3 regions of the Bradyrhizobium sp. A11 genome follow, and region 2 is predicted to be linked to each of the others. Evidence: predicted binding sites of a transcription regulator. Region 2 holds the regulator's gene; each other region holds the start of a gene.
What was found. Region 2 encodes PhoB, which activates phosphate uptake and scavenging genes when phosphate is short. Its sites were predicted from a motif close to TGTCATNNANCTGTCAT; they were not measured.
Positions count from the first base shown of each region.

Region 1: WI560_RS17960 (DUF47 domain-containing protein) is a predicted target of PhoB. The motif match lies at 3,324-3,340, and genes of this name have one in related genera.
Region 3: WI560_RS17550 (RNA degradosome polyphosphate kinase) is a predicted target of PhoB. The motif match lies at 3,175-3,191, and genes of this name have one in related genera.

Region 1 is NZ_CP149509.1:3,852,781-3,858,065, reverse strand. Features, by position in the region: gene WI560_RS17980 (ABC transporter ATP-binding protein) at 1-51, shown strand, start outside; gene WI560_RS17975 (ABC transporter substrate-binding protein) at 107-1,327, shown strand; gene WI560_RS17970 (branched-chain amino acid ABC transporter permease) at 1,393-2,256, shown strand; gene WI560_RS17965 (branched-chain amino acid ABC transporter permease) at 2,258-3,226, shown strand; gene WI560_RS17960 (DUF47 domain-containing protein) at 3,383-4,027, shown strand; gene WI560_RS17955 (anion permease) at 4,032-5,039, shown strand; gene sugE (quaternary ammonium compound efflux SMR transporter SugE) at 5,032-5,285, opposite strand, start outside.
Region 2 is NZ_CP149509.1:464,410-469,694, reverse strand. Features, by position in the region: gene WI560_RS02080 (GcrA family cell cycle regulator) at 417-926, shown strand; gene phoB (phosphate regulon transcriptional regulator PhoB) at 1,188-1,895, opposite strand; gene phoU (phosphate signaling complex protein PhoU) at 1,919-2,635, opposite strand; gene pstB (phosphate ABC transporter ATP-binding protein PstB) at 2,647-3,468, opposite strand; gene pstA (phosphate ABC transporter permease PstA) at 3,465-4,310, opposite strand; gene pstC (phosphate ABC transporter permease subunit PstC) at 4,315-5,285, opposite strand, start outside.
Region 3 is NZ_CP149509.1:3,763,950-3,769,234, forward strand. Features, by position in the region: gene purN (phosphoribosylglycinamide formyltransferase) at 1-540, opposite strand, end outside; gene purM (phosphoribosylformylglycinamidine cyclo-ligase) at 540-1,613, opposite strand; gene WI560_RS17540 (CDP-alcohol phosphatidyltransferase family protein) at 1,771-2,313, shown strand; gene WI560_RS17545 (chromosomal replication initiator DnaA) at 2,438-3,115, shown strand; gene WI560_RS17550 (RNA degradosome polyphosphate kinase) at 3,266-5,285, shown strand, end outside.

The DNA of each region.
Region 1 (5,285 bases), 3.4 Mb from region 2:
GCCGAGCTTGCCGCCAACATGGACAAGCTCCACACCTATCTCGGCGTGTAGCTGTGCAGGCCGGACCATCGAGAGTAATCATCAAAGCCATACTGGGGAGCGGATCATGAAGCACGGCATTTCGGCAATGTTGCTCGGCACAGCCCTGGCCTTCGGTTCGGCAGGTGCCGCGGTCGCGCAGGACAAGAACATCAAGATCGGCGTGCTGACCGACAATTCGGGACTCTATGCCGACCTCGGCGGCCCCGGCTCGACCGTCGCCGCGCAGATGGCGATCGAGGATTCCGGTCTCGCGGCCAAGGGCTGGAAGCTCGACCTGATCTCCGCGGACCATCAGAACAAGCCCGACATCGGCTCTACGATCGCCCGGCAATGGATCGACGTCGAGAAGGTCGACATCTTCATGGATGTCCTGAACTCCGGCGTTGCGCTGGCGGTCAACAATGTCGTCAAGGAGAAGAATTCCATCCTGATCGACACCGGCGCAGCGACGTCGGATCTCACCAACGCGCAGTGCTCGCCGAACACGGTCCACTGGGTCTATGACACCTACATGCTGGCCAACAGCACGGGGCAGGCGCTGGTGAAGTCGGGCGGCGACACCTGGTACTTCCTGACCGCGGACTATGCCTTCGGCCATGCCCTCGAGCGCGACACTGCCGCGGTCGTGTTGAAATCGGGCGGCAAGGTGATCGGCAACGTCAAGCATCCCCTCAATACCGCCGACTTCTCGTCGTTCCTGCTTCAAGCGCAAGCTTCCAAGGCCAAGATCATCGGCATGGCGAATGCCGGCGGCGACACCACCAACACGATCAAGCAGGCGGCGGAGTTCGGCATCGTCTCGGGCGGCCAGAAACTTGCGGGCCTGCTGCTTTTCATCACCGACGTACACGCGCTCGGCCTGAAGGTGGCGCAGGGCCTGAACTTCACCGAGACCTTCTATTGGGACATGAACGACGGGACGCGCGCGTTCTCCAAGCGCTTCTCCGAGCGCATGAAGAACAAGGCGATGCCTTCGATGGTGCAGGCCGGCGTCTATTCGGGCCTGCTGCACTATTTCAAGGCGCTGGAGGCCATGGGTGGCAATCCGCATGACGGCGCCAAGGTCGTCGCCAAGATGAAGGAAATGCCGACGGACGACGCGCTGTTCGGCAAGGGCACGATCCGCGCCGATGGCCGCAAGCTGCATCCGGCCTATCTCTTCGAGGTGAAGAAGCCCGAGGAGTCCAAGGGACCCTGGGACTATTACAAGCTGATCGGCACGACCCCCGGCGAGCAGGCCTTCCGGCCGCTGTCGGAAAGCGCCTGTCCCCTGGTGAAGAAGTGAGTTGGCCGCGCCCGCGGGCGCGGCAGAATGAATTGGCATAACGCGACCGGGTACGAGATTGATCGATGCAGGCTCTTTACGCTCAGCTACTGGTGGGACTGATCAACGGCTCGTTCTACGCGCTGCTCAGTCTCGGGCTTGCCGTGATCTTCGGCATGCTCAACATCATCAATTTCGCCCATGGCGCGCTCTACATGATGGGCGCCTTCGTCGCCTATTTCCTGCTGAATCTCGGCGGCATCAATTATTGGTGGGCGCTGCTGCTTGCGCCCATCATCGTCGGCATCTTCGGCATGATCCTCGAGCGGACCATGCTGCAATGGCTGACCGGGCTCGATCATCTCTACGGCCTGCTCCTGACCTTCGGCATCGCGCTGATCGTGCAGGGCGTGTTCCAGAACTATTTCGGCTCGTCCGGCCTGCCTTACGCCATTCCGGACCAGCTCAAGGGCGGCATGAATCTCGGCTTCATGTTCCTGCCGATCTACCGTGGCTGGGTGGTCGTGTTCTCGCTGGTCGTGTGCCTTGCGACCTGGTTCCTGATCGAGAAGACCCAGCTCGGCGCATATTTGCGCGCCGCCACTGAAAATCCGACTCTGGTGCGCGCCTTCGGCATCAACGTGCCGCGCATGATCACGCTCACTTACGGTCTCGGCGTGGGCCTTGCCGCGCTCGCCGGCGTGCTCTCGGCGCCGATCAACCAGGTGCGGCCGCTGATGGGCGCCGACCTCATCATCGTCGTGTTCGCGGTGGTCGTGATCGGCGGCATGGGATCGATCATGGGCTCCATCATCACCGGCTTCGCGCTCGGGGTGATCGAGGGTCTGACCAAATATTTCTACCCCGAGGCCTCCAACACCGTCGTGTTCGTGCTGATGGTGCTGGTGCTCTTGGTGAAGCCAACGGGATTGACGGGAAGGGCGGCCTGATATGACAACCCTGACGGACGACACGCTGCCGGTGACCCCTCGCGCGATGCGCGACGAGATGATCGTTTTCGTGGTGATGGCGCTGCTGCTCGCGACGGTGCCGTTCACGGGCGTCTACCCGTTCTTCGTCATGCAGGCGCTGTGCTTTGCGCTGCTGGCCTGTGCCTTCAACCTCTTGATCGGCTATGGCGGCCTGCTGTCGTTCGGCCACGCGATGTTCCTGGGCACCGCCGGCTATTGCAGCGCGCATGCGCTGAAAGTGTGGGCCTTGCCGCCCGAACTCGGCATCCTCGTCGGCATCGCCGCGGCTTTCGTGCTCTCGCTCATCACCGGCTACATCTCGATCCGCCGCCAGGGCATCTACTTCTCGATGATCACGCTGGCGCTGTCGCAGCTCTTGTACTTCATCTACCTCCAGGCCCCGTTCACCCACGGTGAGGACGGCATCCAGGGCATCCCGCAGGGACACATGTTCGGCATCTTCGATCTGTCGAAGCCGACGGTGCTGTATTACGTCGTGCTGGCCGGGTTCCTCGCCGGCTTCCTCCTGATCTTCCGCATCATCAACTCGCCGTTCGGCGAGGTGCTGAAGGCGATCCGCGAGAACGAGCCGCGGGCGATCTCGCTCGGCTACCGGACCGACCAGTACAAGTTCCTGGCCTTCGTGCTTTCAGGCACGCTGGCCGGTTTTGCCGGCGCGCTGAAAGTGTTCGTGGCGCAGAACGCCTCGCTCACCGACGTCCATTGGTCGATGTCCGGCGAGGTCGTGCTGATGACGCTGGTCGGCGGCCTCGGCACCATCTTCGGCCCCGTGGTCGGCGCCTTCGTCATCATCGCCATGCAGCAATATCTGGCGGGTTTCGGCCAGTGGGTGACGGTGATCCAGGGCGCGATCTTCGTGGTCTGTGTGCTCACCTTCCGCCGCGGCGTCGTCGGTGAAATCGCGCATTACTTCCGGAGATCGCTCTAAGTAGTTGATTTAAGGTCAATTTACTTGTCGCGTGAAAGCGGTGGATGATCCGGCTCGGCGGGCGTGAGATGACACGCGCGCGGCGCGAAAATGGTCTATGACAGTTTGATGACGGCCCCTCGGGCCGGGCCATTTTCCAACCGGTAGCCTATCCCCATGATGCGATGGTTTCGTGCTTTCCTGCCCAAGGAAGAACGGTTCTTCGACCTGTTCGACCGACATGCCCAGACGGTGATCCAGGGCTCGATCGCGCTCCAGGGCATGCTCAACGGGGGCGAGGAGACACCGGTCTATTGCCAGCGCGTCAACCAGTTCGAGAACGACGCCGACAACATCACCCGCGAGGTGCTGACGGCGGTGCGCCGCACCTTCATCACCCCGTTCGACCGCGGCGACATCAAGAACCTGATCACCTCGCTGGACGACGCCATCGACCAGATGCAGCAGACCGCCAAGGCGGTGATGCTGTTCGAGGTCCGCACTTTCGAGCCGCCGATGCGTGAGATCGGCGGGCTTCTGATCGAATGCGCCAATCTGGTCGGCCGTGCACTGCCGCTGATGCAATCGATCGGCCCGAACGTGGCCATGCTCACCGCGATCACGGAAGAGCTGGGCAAGCTGGAGGGGCGCGTCGACGATCTCCACGACATCGGGCTGAAGGAGCTGTTCCTCAAGCACCGCGACGGCAATGCGATGGACTTCATCGTCGGCGTCGAGATCTACGACCACCTGGAGAAGGTGGCCGATCGTTTCGACGACGTCGCGAACGAGATCAACAGCATCGTCATCGAGCAGGTCTAGGGCCGTGGATGCCGCGTTGGGTCTTCCCATCCTGGTCGGCTTGATCGCCGTCGCGCTGCTGTTCGACTTCCTGAACGGCCTGCACGACGCCGCCAATTCGATCGCGACCATCGTCTCCACCCGCGTGCTGCGGCCGCAATATGCGGTGTTCTGGGCCGCGTTCTTCAATTTCATTGCCTTCATGGTCTTCGGCCTGCACGTCGCCCAGACCATCGGCACCGGCATCATCGATCCCGCGATCGTCGACGCCCAGGTGATCTTCGCCGCGCTGGTCGGCGCCATCGTCTGGAACCTGGTGACCTGGGCGCTCGGCATCCCGTCCTCGTCCTCGCACGCGCTGATCGGCGGGCTCGTCGGCGGCGGCATGGCCAAGGCCGGGATCTCGGCTGCGGTGTGGAGCGGATTGTCCAAGACGGTGCTGGCGATCGTGCTGTCGCCGCTGGTCGGCTTCCTGCTCGCGATGATGCTGGTGGCGATCGTGTCCTGGGCCTCGGTGCGCTCGACGCCATTCGCGGTCGATCGCGCCTTCCGCATCCTTCAGTTCGCCTCCGCCTCGCTTTATTCGCTCGGCCATGGCGGCAACGACGCGCAGAAGACCATGGGCATCATCGCCGTGCTGCTGTATTCGCAGGGCCATCTCGGCAGCGACTTCTCGGTGCCGTTCTGGGTGGTGCTGTCGTGCCAGGCGGCGATGGCGCTGGGCACCTTGATGGGCGGCTGGCGCATCGTCCGCACCATGGGCCTGCGCATCACCAAGCTGACGCCGATGCAGGGCTTCTGCGCCGAGACCGGAGGCGCGGCGACCCTGTTCATGGCGACCTTCCTCGGAGTCCCCGTCTCGACCACGCACACCATCACCGGCGCCATCGTCGGCGTCGGCGCGGCCCGCCGCGTCTCGGCGGTGCGCTGGAACGTGGCGAGCTCGATCGTCTATGCTTGGGTGATCACGATTCCGGCGTCGGGCATCGTCGCAGCGCTGACCTGGTGGGCGGTCCAGCTCTTCGTCAAGTGACGAGCTTCAGCCCGACGATCCCGGCGACGATCAGGCCGATGCTGGCAAGCCGGAGCGCCGTGGCTGGCTCTCCGAACAGGATGATGCCCAGCGTCGCGGTGCCGACCGCGCCGATCCCGGTCCACACCGCATAGGCGGTTCCCACCGGCAGCGATTTGAGCGCGAGGCCGAGCAGGACGACGCTGCCGGCCATGGCCACCAGCGTGACGACGGACGGAACAAGCCTGGTAAAACCCTCGGTGTATT
Region 2 (5,285 bases):
TCCACCGGCCCGGAAAACGAAACGTGCCGCCTTTTAAGGGCGGCACGCACGACTATCTTAGGCCTGGTGAAACGGGTGTCAATGCCGCCCGAAAGCCCCAGAAAACGGTGGTGAAACGGTGATTCCGTAGTCTTGCGGTCGCGATTTTGCGGGTTTTTCACCACGGAACATGTGGAAGCGAGTCGGCGGACTCTTGCGCGTGAGTCACGCCATATTGTAGCGTTTGGATTGTCAGATACGACATCTCGTGCGGCAGTTCTGATCCCAAGAGTCCTCATGTACCGGCGTAAACGTTCGGGCGTCAGTTGCGCGCCCGGCGAGCCCTAAGGGATTCGAGCGGCACGGGTTTTTCGAGGCTTAGGCATTCGCCGCACGGACCGCCAGGATGGCAGCCGCGCGGCGAGGGAAAGGGTGCAATGACGGTTTTGACCTGGTCCGACGATCGCGTCGAGCAGCTGAAAAAGCTCTGGGAGGCCGGATTGTCGGCCAGCCAGATCGCAGCAGAGCTCGGCAATGTGACCCGCAATGCCGTGATCGGCAAAGTGCACAGGCTCGGCCTGTCCGGCCGCGCCAAGAGCCCTTCGTCGGCCGCGCCCCGGCCGCGCAAGGCGCGTCCCGCCCAGCACATGATGCGGGTGACGCGCCCCATCGCGCGCGGCAACACCGCGCTGGCGCAGGCCTTCGAGGTCGAGGTCGAGGCCGAACCCGTCACCTACGACAACGTGGTGCCGATGAGCCAGCGGCTGTCGCTGCTCGAATTGAACGAGGCGACCTGCCACTGGCCGGTGGGCGATCCCTCGAGCCCGGATTTCTTCTTCTGCGGCGGCAAGGCCCTGTCCGGCCTGCCCTATTGCGCCCAGCACTCGCGCGTGGCGTATCAGCCGGCGGCGGATCGGCGCCGCGCGGCACCGAAGCCCACGCGCTGAGCGAGATTTAGCTGATCGCAAACGCGGCAGTCGTCACACGACGGCGCCTCAAGACATCCGATGTCGTCCCGGACAAGCGCGCCACAAGCGCGCGCAGATCCGGGACCCATAGCCACCGCAGGATGTGGTTAGGGGGACTCGGAGTTACCTATTTCGTGTAACAATCACTTGCTGTGGTTATGGATCCCGGATCTGCGCTGACGCTTGTCCGGGACGACACCGATACTGTGGCGGCAACTCGCTAGACCACCTCACCCGCCCTTACGTCTGCTCCGCCTTCGCGAAGCGATCGTCCAGTGCGTAGCCGGCGCCGCGGACGGTGCGGATCGGGTCCTGCTCGCGGCCGAGATTGAGCAGCTTGCGCAGGCGGCCGATATGGACGTCAACGGTGCGCTCGTCGATGTAGATGTCGCGGCCCCAGACGCTGTCGAGCAGCTGCTCGCGCGAGAACACGCGGCCGGGATGCTCCAGGAAGAACTCCAGCAGGCGATATTCGGTCGGGCCGAGATCGATCGGGCGGCCGGAGCGCGCGACGCGGCGCTTGTCGCGATCGAGCTCGATGTCGCCATAGGCCAGCACGGTCGCGAGCCGCTCGGGGCTGGCGCGCCTGAGCAGGCCCTTCACGCGCGCCAGCAGCTCCGGCACCGAGAACGGCTTGACGATGTAGTCGTCGGCGCCGGTCGCAAGGCCGCGCACCCGCTCGCTCTCCTCGCCGCGCGCGGTGAGCATGATGATCGGCAGCTGCTTGGTCTCGGGCCGGGTGCGCAGGCGCCGGCACAGCTCGATGCCGGAGAGGCCCGGCAGCATCCAGTCGAGCACGATCAGATCGGGAATGTGTTCCTTGAGGCGGGTGTCGGCGTCGTCGCCGCGCATCACCGTCTCGACGTCATAGCCGTCGCCTTCGAGGTTGTAACGCAGAAGCTCGGTGAGAGCTTCCTCGTCCTCAACCACCATAATGCGTGCGCCCATGTTGTCGTCGCTCCTTGAGGTCTTCAGGTATTCGGGATCGTCGTGGCGAACGTGGTCATGTCGCCCTTCGGCCGCTTGTCGGTGATCGCCTGGCCCTCGATCATGTAGAACACGGTCTCGGCGATGTTGGTGGCGTGGTCGCCGATGCGCTCGATGTTCTTGGCGCAGAACATCAGATGGATGCAGAACGAGATGTTGCGCGGATCCTCCATCATGTAGGTGAGGAGCTCGCGGAACAGCGAGGTGCAGATCGCGTCGACCTCCTCGTCGCCCTTCCACACCGCCATCGCCGCCGGCAGATCGTGCGCGGCATAGGCGTCGAGCACGCTCTTGACCTGCTGCTGCACCAGGTCGGTCATGTGCTCCAGGCCGCGGAACAGCTTGAGCGGATGGAAGTCGGTCTCCAGCGCGGCGACGCGCTTGCCCATGTTCTTGGCGAGGTCGCCGATGCGCTCGAGGTCGGTCGCAACGCGCATGGCGCCGACGATCTCGCGCAGGTCCACCGCCATCGGCTGGCGGCGGGCGATGGTGAGCACGGCGCGCTCCTCGATGCGCTTCTGCAGCGCGTCGAGATCGGCGTCGATGGCGACGACGCGCTGGCCGAGCGCGACGTCGCGGCGGATCAGCGCATCGACGGAATCGACGATCATGCGCTCGGCGATGCCGCCCATCTCGGCGACCAGGCGCGTGAGCTCCTGGAGGTCGGTGTCGAAGGCCTTTGCGGTATGTTCGGTACCCATGTTGCGTCTCCTCAGCCGAACCGGCCGGTGATGTAGTCCTGCGTCCGCCGGTCGGTCGGCGACGTGAAGATCTTGCTGGTGTCGTCGAACTCGATCAGCTCGCCGAGATACATGAAGGCGGTCTTGTCGGAGACGCGCGCCGCCTGCTGCATGTTGTGGGTGACGATCGCGATCGTGTAGTTCTCGGACAATTCCTGGATCAGCTCCTCGACCTTGGCGGTCGAGATCGGGTCGAGCGCCGAGCAGGGCTCGTCGAACAGGATCACCTCGGGCCGCACCGCGACGGTGCGGGCGATGCAGAGGCGCTGCTGCTGGCCGCCGGAGAGCGACAGACCGGAGGCGTTGAGCTTGTCCTTGACCTCGTTCCACAGCGCGCCGCCGCGCAGCGCCTTCTCGACGCGGTCGTCCATCTCGGACTTGGAGATCTTCTCGTAGAGGCGGATGCCGAAGGCGATGTTCTCGTAGATCGTCATCGGGAACGGGGTCGGCTTCTGGAACACCATGCCGACCCGGGCGCGCATCAGGTTGAGGTCGAGCTTGGGGTCGAGGATGTTGGTGTGGTCAAGCAGCAGCTGGCCGGTGGCGCGCTGGCCCGGATAGAGGTCGTACATCCGGTTGAAGATGCGCAGCAGGGTCGACTTGCCGCAGCCGGACGGGCCGATGAAGGCGGTGACGCGGTTGGTGCCGAGCGCCAGGTTGATGTTCTTCAGCGCATGGTGCTCACCGTAGTAGAAGTTGAGGTTGCGCGCGGTGACCTTGGCCGGCGCCTCGGGCAGCGGCTGCGAGCCGGGGTGAACGGTCGGCGCGCTGACGGAAACAGACATTTCACTCATTTTGCAGTCCTCTCGGCACCAAGGATGCGGGCGCCAATGTTCAGGGCAAGCACGGTCAGGGTGATCAGCAGCGCGCCGCTCCAGGCGAGCTGCTTCCAATAGGCGTAGGGGCTCTGCACGAAGTTGTTGATGGTAACCGGCAGGTTCGCCATCGTCTTGTCCAGGCCGAGGCTGAAGAACTGGTTGGACAGCGCGGTGAACAGCAGCGGCGCGGTCTCGCCGGCGACGCGCGCCGTGGCGAGCAGCACGCCGGTGATGAGGCCGGAGCGCGCGGCGCGGTAAGCGATGCGCTTGATCACCAGCGAGCGCGGCAGGCCCAGCGCGCTGGCGGCTTCGCGCAGCGGGTTCGGCACCAGCAGCAGCATGTCCTCCGTGGTGCGCACCACGACCGGGATCACGATCACGGCGAGCGCCAGCGCGCCGGCGATCGCCGAGAAGCCCCGCATCGGCACCACCACCGCGCCGTAGATGAACAGGCCGATGATGATCGAGGGCGCCGAGAGCAGGATGTCGTTGATGAAGCGGATCACCGAGGTCAGCCTGTCGTTGCGGCCGTACTCGGCGAGATAGGTGCCGGCGAACAGGCCGAGCGGGGCGCCGATGCCGACGCCGATCACGGTCATGATGATCGAGCCGACGATGGCGTTGCGCAGGCCACCATCGGTCGAGCCCGGAGGCGGCGTGTCCGCGGTGAAGATCTGCACGTTGAGGCCGCTGACGCCGTTGTAGAGCAGCGTGACCAGGATGAGCGCGAGCCAGGTGACGCCGAACGCTGCGGCGGCGATGCAGAGGCCGCGGATGACGACGTCCCAGCGGCGGCGGCGTGCATAGATCGGGTTCATGGCTTCACTTTCCGGCCTTGGTTTCCAGCCGCATCAGCATCAGCCGCGCGGCCGCGAGCACGAAGAACGTCAGCACGAACAGCAGCAGGCCGAGCAGGATCAGGCCGGACTGGTGCAGGCCGTCGCTCTCGGCGAACTCGGATGCGATCGCCGCCGAGATCGTCGTGCCCGGGGCGAAGATCGAGGAGGAGATGCGGAACGAATTGCCGATGATGAAGGTCACCGCCATGGTCTCGCCGAGCGCGCGGCCCAGCGCCAGCATGACGCCGCCGATGATGCCGACGCGGGTGTAGGGGATCACCACGCTGCGGACGACCTCCCAGGTGGTGCAGCCGACGCCGTAGGCGGCTTCCTTCAGCACCGGCGGCACCGTCTTGAACACGTCGACCGAGATCGAGGTGATGAAGGGCAGCACCATGATGGCGAGGATCAGGGCGGCGTTGAACAGGCTGAGATAGGACGGGGGACCTGCGAAGATCGCGCCCAGCACCGGGACGCCGTCGAACACCCTGATCATGAACGGCTGGAAGGTGTTGGCCAGGAACGGGCCCAGCACGAAGAAGCCCCACATGCCGTAGATGATCGACGGGATTCCGGCGAGCAGCTCGATCGCCATGCCGATCGGGCGGCGCAACCATTGCGGACAGAGCTCGGTGAGGAAGATCGCAATACCGAGACCGACCGGAATGGCGATCAGCATCGCGATGAAGGAGGTGACGAGCGTGCCGTACATCGGCCCGAGCGCGCCGAGCACGGGCGGATCGGCCGACGGCGCCCAGCGCTGCGTCCACAGGAAGGAGAGGCCGTATTCCTTGATCGCCGGGAACGCGCCGACGACCAGCGACATGATGATGCCGCCGAGAATGAGCAGCACCGAGATCGCGGAGAGCCGCGTGATCCAGTAGAAGGTGACGTCGCCGAGCTTGAACGCGCCCAAGGCCTTGGCACGGTCATACGGTCCGGCGTCGTCGATTA
Region 3 (5,285 bases), 3.3 Mb from region 2:
GTAGATGCGGTGCTCGACCTCGAGGATGCGCTCCGACAGCGTATCTCCCGTGTCGTGATCGCTGACGGGAACCGCGCCCTGCATCACGATCGGGCCGGCATCGGTCTCGGGGATCACGAAGTGCACCGTGGCACCCGACAGCTTGACGCCGGCGCGCAAGGCCTGGCCGTGCGGATCGAGGCCGGGGAACGACGGCAGCAGCGAGGGATGGATGTTGAGCATCCGTCCGTACCAGGCCTTGGTGAATTCGGCCGTGAACAGGCGCATGAAACCGCCGAGACAGATCAGCTCGATGCCGTGCTCATCGAGCGCGGCCTGCAGCACCTTCTCGAAGCCGGCGCGGTCCTTGCCGAACGGCTTGCTCTCGATCACCAGCGTGCTCACGCCCGCCGCCTTGGCCCGTTCGAGCCCGGGCGCATCGGCCTTGTTCGAGATGACGAGCGAGATTTCGGCCGGGAAATCCGCCGAGCTTGCGGCCCTGATCAGCGCGGCCATGTTGGAGCCGCGGCCGGAGATCAGGATGGCGACGCGGCGCTTCATCACAGCGCCAGATCGAGATGGCCGTTATAGACGACGCGGTGCTCGCCCTCGGCCGGGATCACGGTGCCAAGCTGCGCCACGGTCTCGCCGGCATCGGTGAAGACCTCGATCACCTGATCGACCTTGTCAGGCTCGACGATCGCGATCATGCCGATGCCGCAATTGAAGGTGCGCAGCATCTCCAGCTCGGCAATGCCGGCCTGCGCCGCCAGCCATTTGAACACCGGCAGCACCGGCAGGCGCGCGAGGTCGATGCCGACGCCGAGGTCCTTCGGCAGCACGCGCGGAATGTTGTCGGTGAAGCCGCCGCCGGTGATATGGGCAAGGCCCTTCACCGCGCCGGTCTCGCGGATCGCGCGCAGGCAGGACTTGACGTAGAGCCGTGTGGGCGTCAGCAGCGCGCCGCCGAGCGTCATCACGGGTGCGAACGGTGCCTGCGCCGCGAAGCCGAGGCCGGATTGTTCCACGATCTTGCGCACCAGCGAAAAGCCGTTGGAATGCACGCCCGACGAGGCAAGGCCAATCACGGCATCGCCCGCCGCGATGTCCTTGCGGGGCAGCAGCGTGCCCCGCTCCGCCGCTCCGACGGCAAAGCCGCCGAGGTCGTAATCGCCGTCCTTGTAGAGGCCGGGCATCTCGGCGGTCTCACCGCCGATCAAGGCGCAGCCGGATTCGCGGCAGCCTTCCGCGACGCCCGCGACGATCGAAGCCGTGGCCTCGGGGTCGAGCTTGCCGCAGGCGAAATAGTCCAGGAAGAACAGCGGTTCGGCACCCTGCACCACGAGATCGTTGACGCTCATGGCGACGAGGTCGATGCCGATCCCGCCGTGCAGCCCGGTCTCGATCGCGATCTTGACCTTAGTGCCGACGCCGTCGGTCGCGGCCACGAGGACGGGATCCTTAAAGCCGGCCGCCTTGAGGTCGAACAGGCCGCCGAAGCCGCCGATCTCGGCATCGGCCCCCGGCCGCGCCGTGGCGCGCACCATCGGCTTGATCAGATCGACCAGGCGGTTGCCCGCATCGATATCGACGCCTGAATCGGCGTAAGTGAGGCCGTTTTTGCGGTCGGTCATGCCCGATTTCCAGTGGGGTTGCGGCTGGTTACGTCGAATTCCGGGGACACGCAATGGCTCGCGTGGCGCACCGCCATATACTATGTAGAGATATCAACCGGTTCAGCCTCCCGAGGGGCCGGATTTCGAGGTAGACCGGGTGCCGGGAAGCGCTTTCGTGAGTATTCCGAACATCATTACGCTGGGCCGCATCATGCTGGTCCCGATCATCGTCTGGGCCATCGTGTCGAGCCAAATGGAGGTCGCGTTCGCCGTCTTCCTGATCGCCGGTATCAGCGACGCCGTGGACGGCTTCCTGGCCAAGCGTTTCAACATGACGAGCGAGCTTGGGGCCCTGCTCGACCCGCTCGCGGACAAGGCCCTGCTGGTCTCGATCTACATGGCGCTGGGCATCTGGGGCGCGATCCCGCGCTGGATCGTGATCCTGGTGGTCTCGCGCGACATCATGATCGTCGCCGCCGTGATCATATCCTGGCTGTTCGACCGGCCGGTCGAGATGAAGCCGTCGAAAGTGTCCAAGCTCAACACGGTGGCACAGGTGGCGTTCGCGGCGCTGGTGCTGGCGGCACTTGCCTTCGGCTTCAAGCCGGCTCCTTATGATATCATCCTGATGGGCCTCGTCACGGTCTTCACGCTCACGTCGGTGTCGCTCTATCTCGTCGGGTGGCTGCGGCACATGAGCACGATCGAGGCCAAGTGAGAGCGGACGACAAGTGAGAGCGGACGGGGTGGGAGCGGAAGCGGCCCCGCAAGAGGCCAATTCCGCTCGATCAAGTCGCATTTCTCTTCAAACGGGCCGGCGCGCCGGCAGGAGCAAAGCAAGCGTGGCAGGCCGCGTCCATCCCCGACAATTGGCGTTTACGCTTCCGCATGCGGAGAGCCTCAGCCGGGACAATTTCCTCGAGGGCCCCGCCAACGCGGCCGGCGTGGCCCTGATCGACAGCTGGCCGGAATGGCCGAACCGGATCATGTGGCTCGCCGGCCCCGAAGGCAGTGGCAAGAGCCACCTCGCCGCGATCTGGGCCGACATCTCAGGCGCCCGCTCGGCTGCGGCCAACGTCCTGACGGCCGCCGGCGTTCCGGGCGCGCTCGCCACCGGCGCCCTGGTGGTCGAGGATCTCCGGGCGGGCGATTTCGACGAGCGCGCCCTCTTCCACCTGATGAACCTTGCCCGCGAGGACGGCGCCTACGTGCTCTTCACCGGGCGCGAGGTGCCGGCCGCGCTCGAAATCGAGCTTCGCGACCTGCGCTCGCGCCTGCGCGCCGTGCCTGTGGTCACGCTGCTGCCCCCGGACGACCAGCTCTTCCGCGGTCTGATCTTGAAATTCTGTGCCGACCGCCAGCTCAATGTGGACGAGAGCGTGGTCGGCTATCTCGCCACCCGCCTGGAGCGGTCCTCGGCCGCCGCCCGCCAGGCCGTGGAACTGCTCGACAGCGAGGCCCTGCGGCTCGGCCGTCCCGTCACCAGGGCGCTGGCCGCCGAGCTGCTGCGGGACGCCTGACGCTCGCCCGCCCGGGAGTCGCGGAGCCCGCTTGACGCCGCCAAGCGGCGGAACATCAATGTCATCGAAACGTCATCGCTGTAACACATGCTCCCGCGGGTTTTGCGCATAGATCGCAAAGTGAGGCGAGACAGGATGGACCGACTTCTGATGGACTCTGCGCAAGCCATTGAAATAAAAGAGAAAATTCCGGAGGCCGAAGGCCTGCCGGCGATCGCGGCCAGCCCCGAACGATTCATCAATCGCGAGCTCTCCTGGCTGCATTTCAACCGCCGCGTCCTGGAGGAATCCGTCAATTCCAGCCACCCCGTGCTGGAGCGGGTGCGATTCCTGTCGATTTCGGCGAATAACCTCGACGAATTCTTCATGGTCCGCGTCGCCGGTATCAAGGCCCAGGTGCGCGAGGGCATTGCCGAACGCAGCCCCGACGGCCTGACGCCGTCCGAGCAACTCGCGCTGATCAACCGCACCGTGTCCGAGCTTGCCTCCGACCAGCAGGCGATCTGGCGCGACCTGCGCGGCACGCTGGCCGATGTCGGCATCGTGCTGGTCGACGGCAAGGATGTCAGCAAGGCGGAACGGACCTGGATCGAGGACTACTTCCTCAACAACGTGTTCCCGCTGCTGACGCCGCTGGCAATCGACCCGGCCCACCCCTTCCCGTTCATCCCGAGCCTCGGCTTCACCATCGCGCTCCAGCTCACGCGCGCTGCCGACGGCAAGCAGATGAACGCGCTGATCCGCATGCCCGGCAAGATCGACCGCTTCATCCGCCTGCCGGCCGACGGCAAGATCGTTCGGCTGATCTCGCTGGAACAGGCAACCGCCCTGTTCATCAACCGCTTGTTCCCCGGCTATAACCTGCACGGCCAGGGCGCCTTCCGGATCATCCGCGACTCCGAGCTCGAGATCGAGGAAGAGGCGGAAGACCTCGTCCGCCTGTTCGAGACGGCACTGAAGCGCCGCCGCCGCGGGTCGGTGATCCGGCTCGAGATCGACGCCAAGATGCCGGAGCAGCTGCGCAGCTTCGTTCAGCACGCACTTTCTGCCGCCGATGACGAGGTCTTCCTGGTCGACGGCGTGCAGGCGATGAACGAGCTCTCGCAGCTCACCCGCCTCGACCGTCCCGATCTCGAATTCACCCCTTACGTGCCGCGCCACCCCGAGCGCGTGCGCGAGCACGGCGGCGACATCTTTGCCGCGATTCGGCAGAAGGACCTCGTCGTCCATCACCCCTACGAATCCTTCGACGTTGTGGTGCAGTTCCTGCAGCAGGCCGCACGCGACCCCGACGTCGTTGCGATCAAGCAGACGCTCTACCGCACCTCCAACAACTCGCCGATCGTGCGCACGCTCGCTGAAGCCGCCGAGGCCGGCAAGTCCGTCACGGCGCTGATCGAGCTGAAGGCGCGCTTCGACGAGGAAGCCAACATCCGCTGGGCCCGCGACCTCGAACGCGCCGGCGTGCAGGTCGTCTACGGCTTCCTCGAGCTGAAGACGCACGCGAAGCTCTCGATGGTGGTGCGCCGCGAGGGCGGCAGCCTCACCACCTATGTTCATACCGGCACCGGCAATTATCACCCGGTCACCGCACGCATCTACACCGACCTCTCCTATTTCACCTCGGATCCGACCATCGGCCGCGATGCCGCGCGCGTGTTCAACTTCATCACCGGCTACGCCGCGCCGAGCGATCTGGAAAAGATGGCGGTGTCGCCGCTCACCCTGCGCAAGCGCATCATCGAGCACATCCAGGGCGAGACCGCGCATGCGCGGCACGGCCGGCACGGCGCGGTCTGGATGAAGATGAATGCGCTGGTCGACCCCGACATCATCGACGCGCTCTACGAGGCCTCGCAGGCGGGCGTGCAGGTCGAGCTCGTGGTGCGCGGCATCTGTTGCCTGCGCCCCGGCATTCCCGGCCTGTCCGAGAACATCCGCGTCAAGTCGATCATCGGCCGCTTCCTGGAACACGGCCGAATCTACTGCTTCGGCATGGGCCAAGGCCTGCCGAGCGCCAAGGCGGCTGTGTATATCTCCTCTGCCGACATGATGCCGCGCAACCTCGACCGCCGCGTCGAGGTGCTGTGCCCGCTGCAAAATCCGACGGTGCATCAGCAGGTTCTCGAACAGATCATGGTCGCCAACCTGAAAGACAACGAGCAGAGCT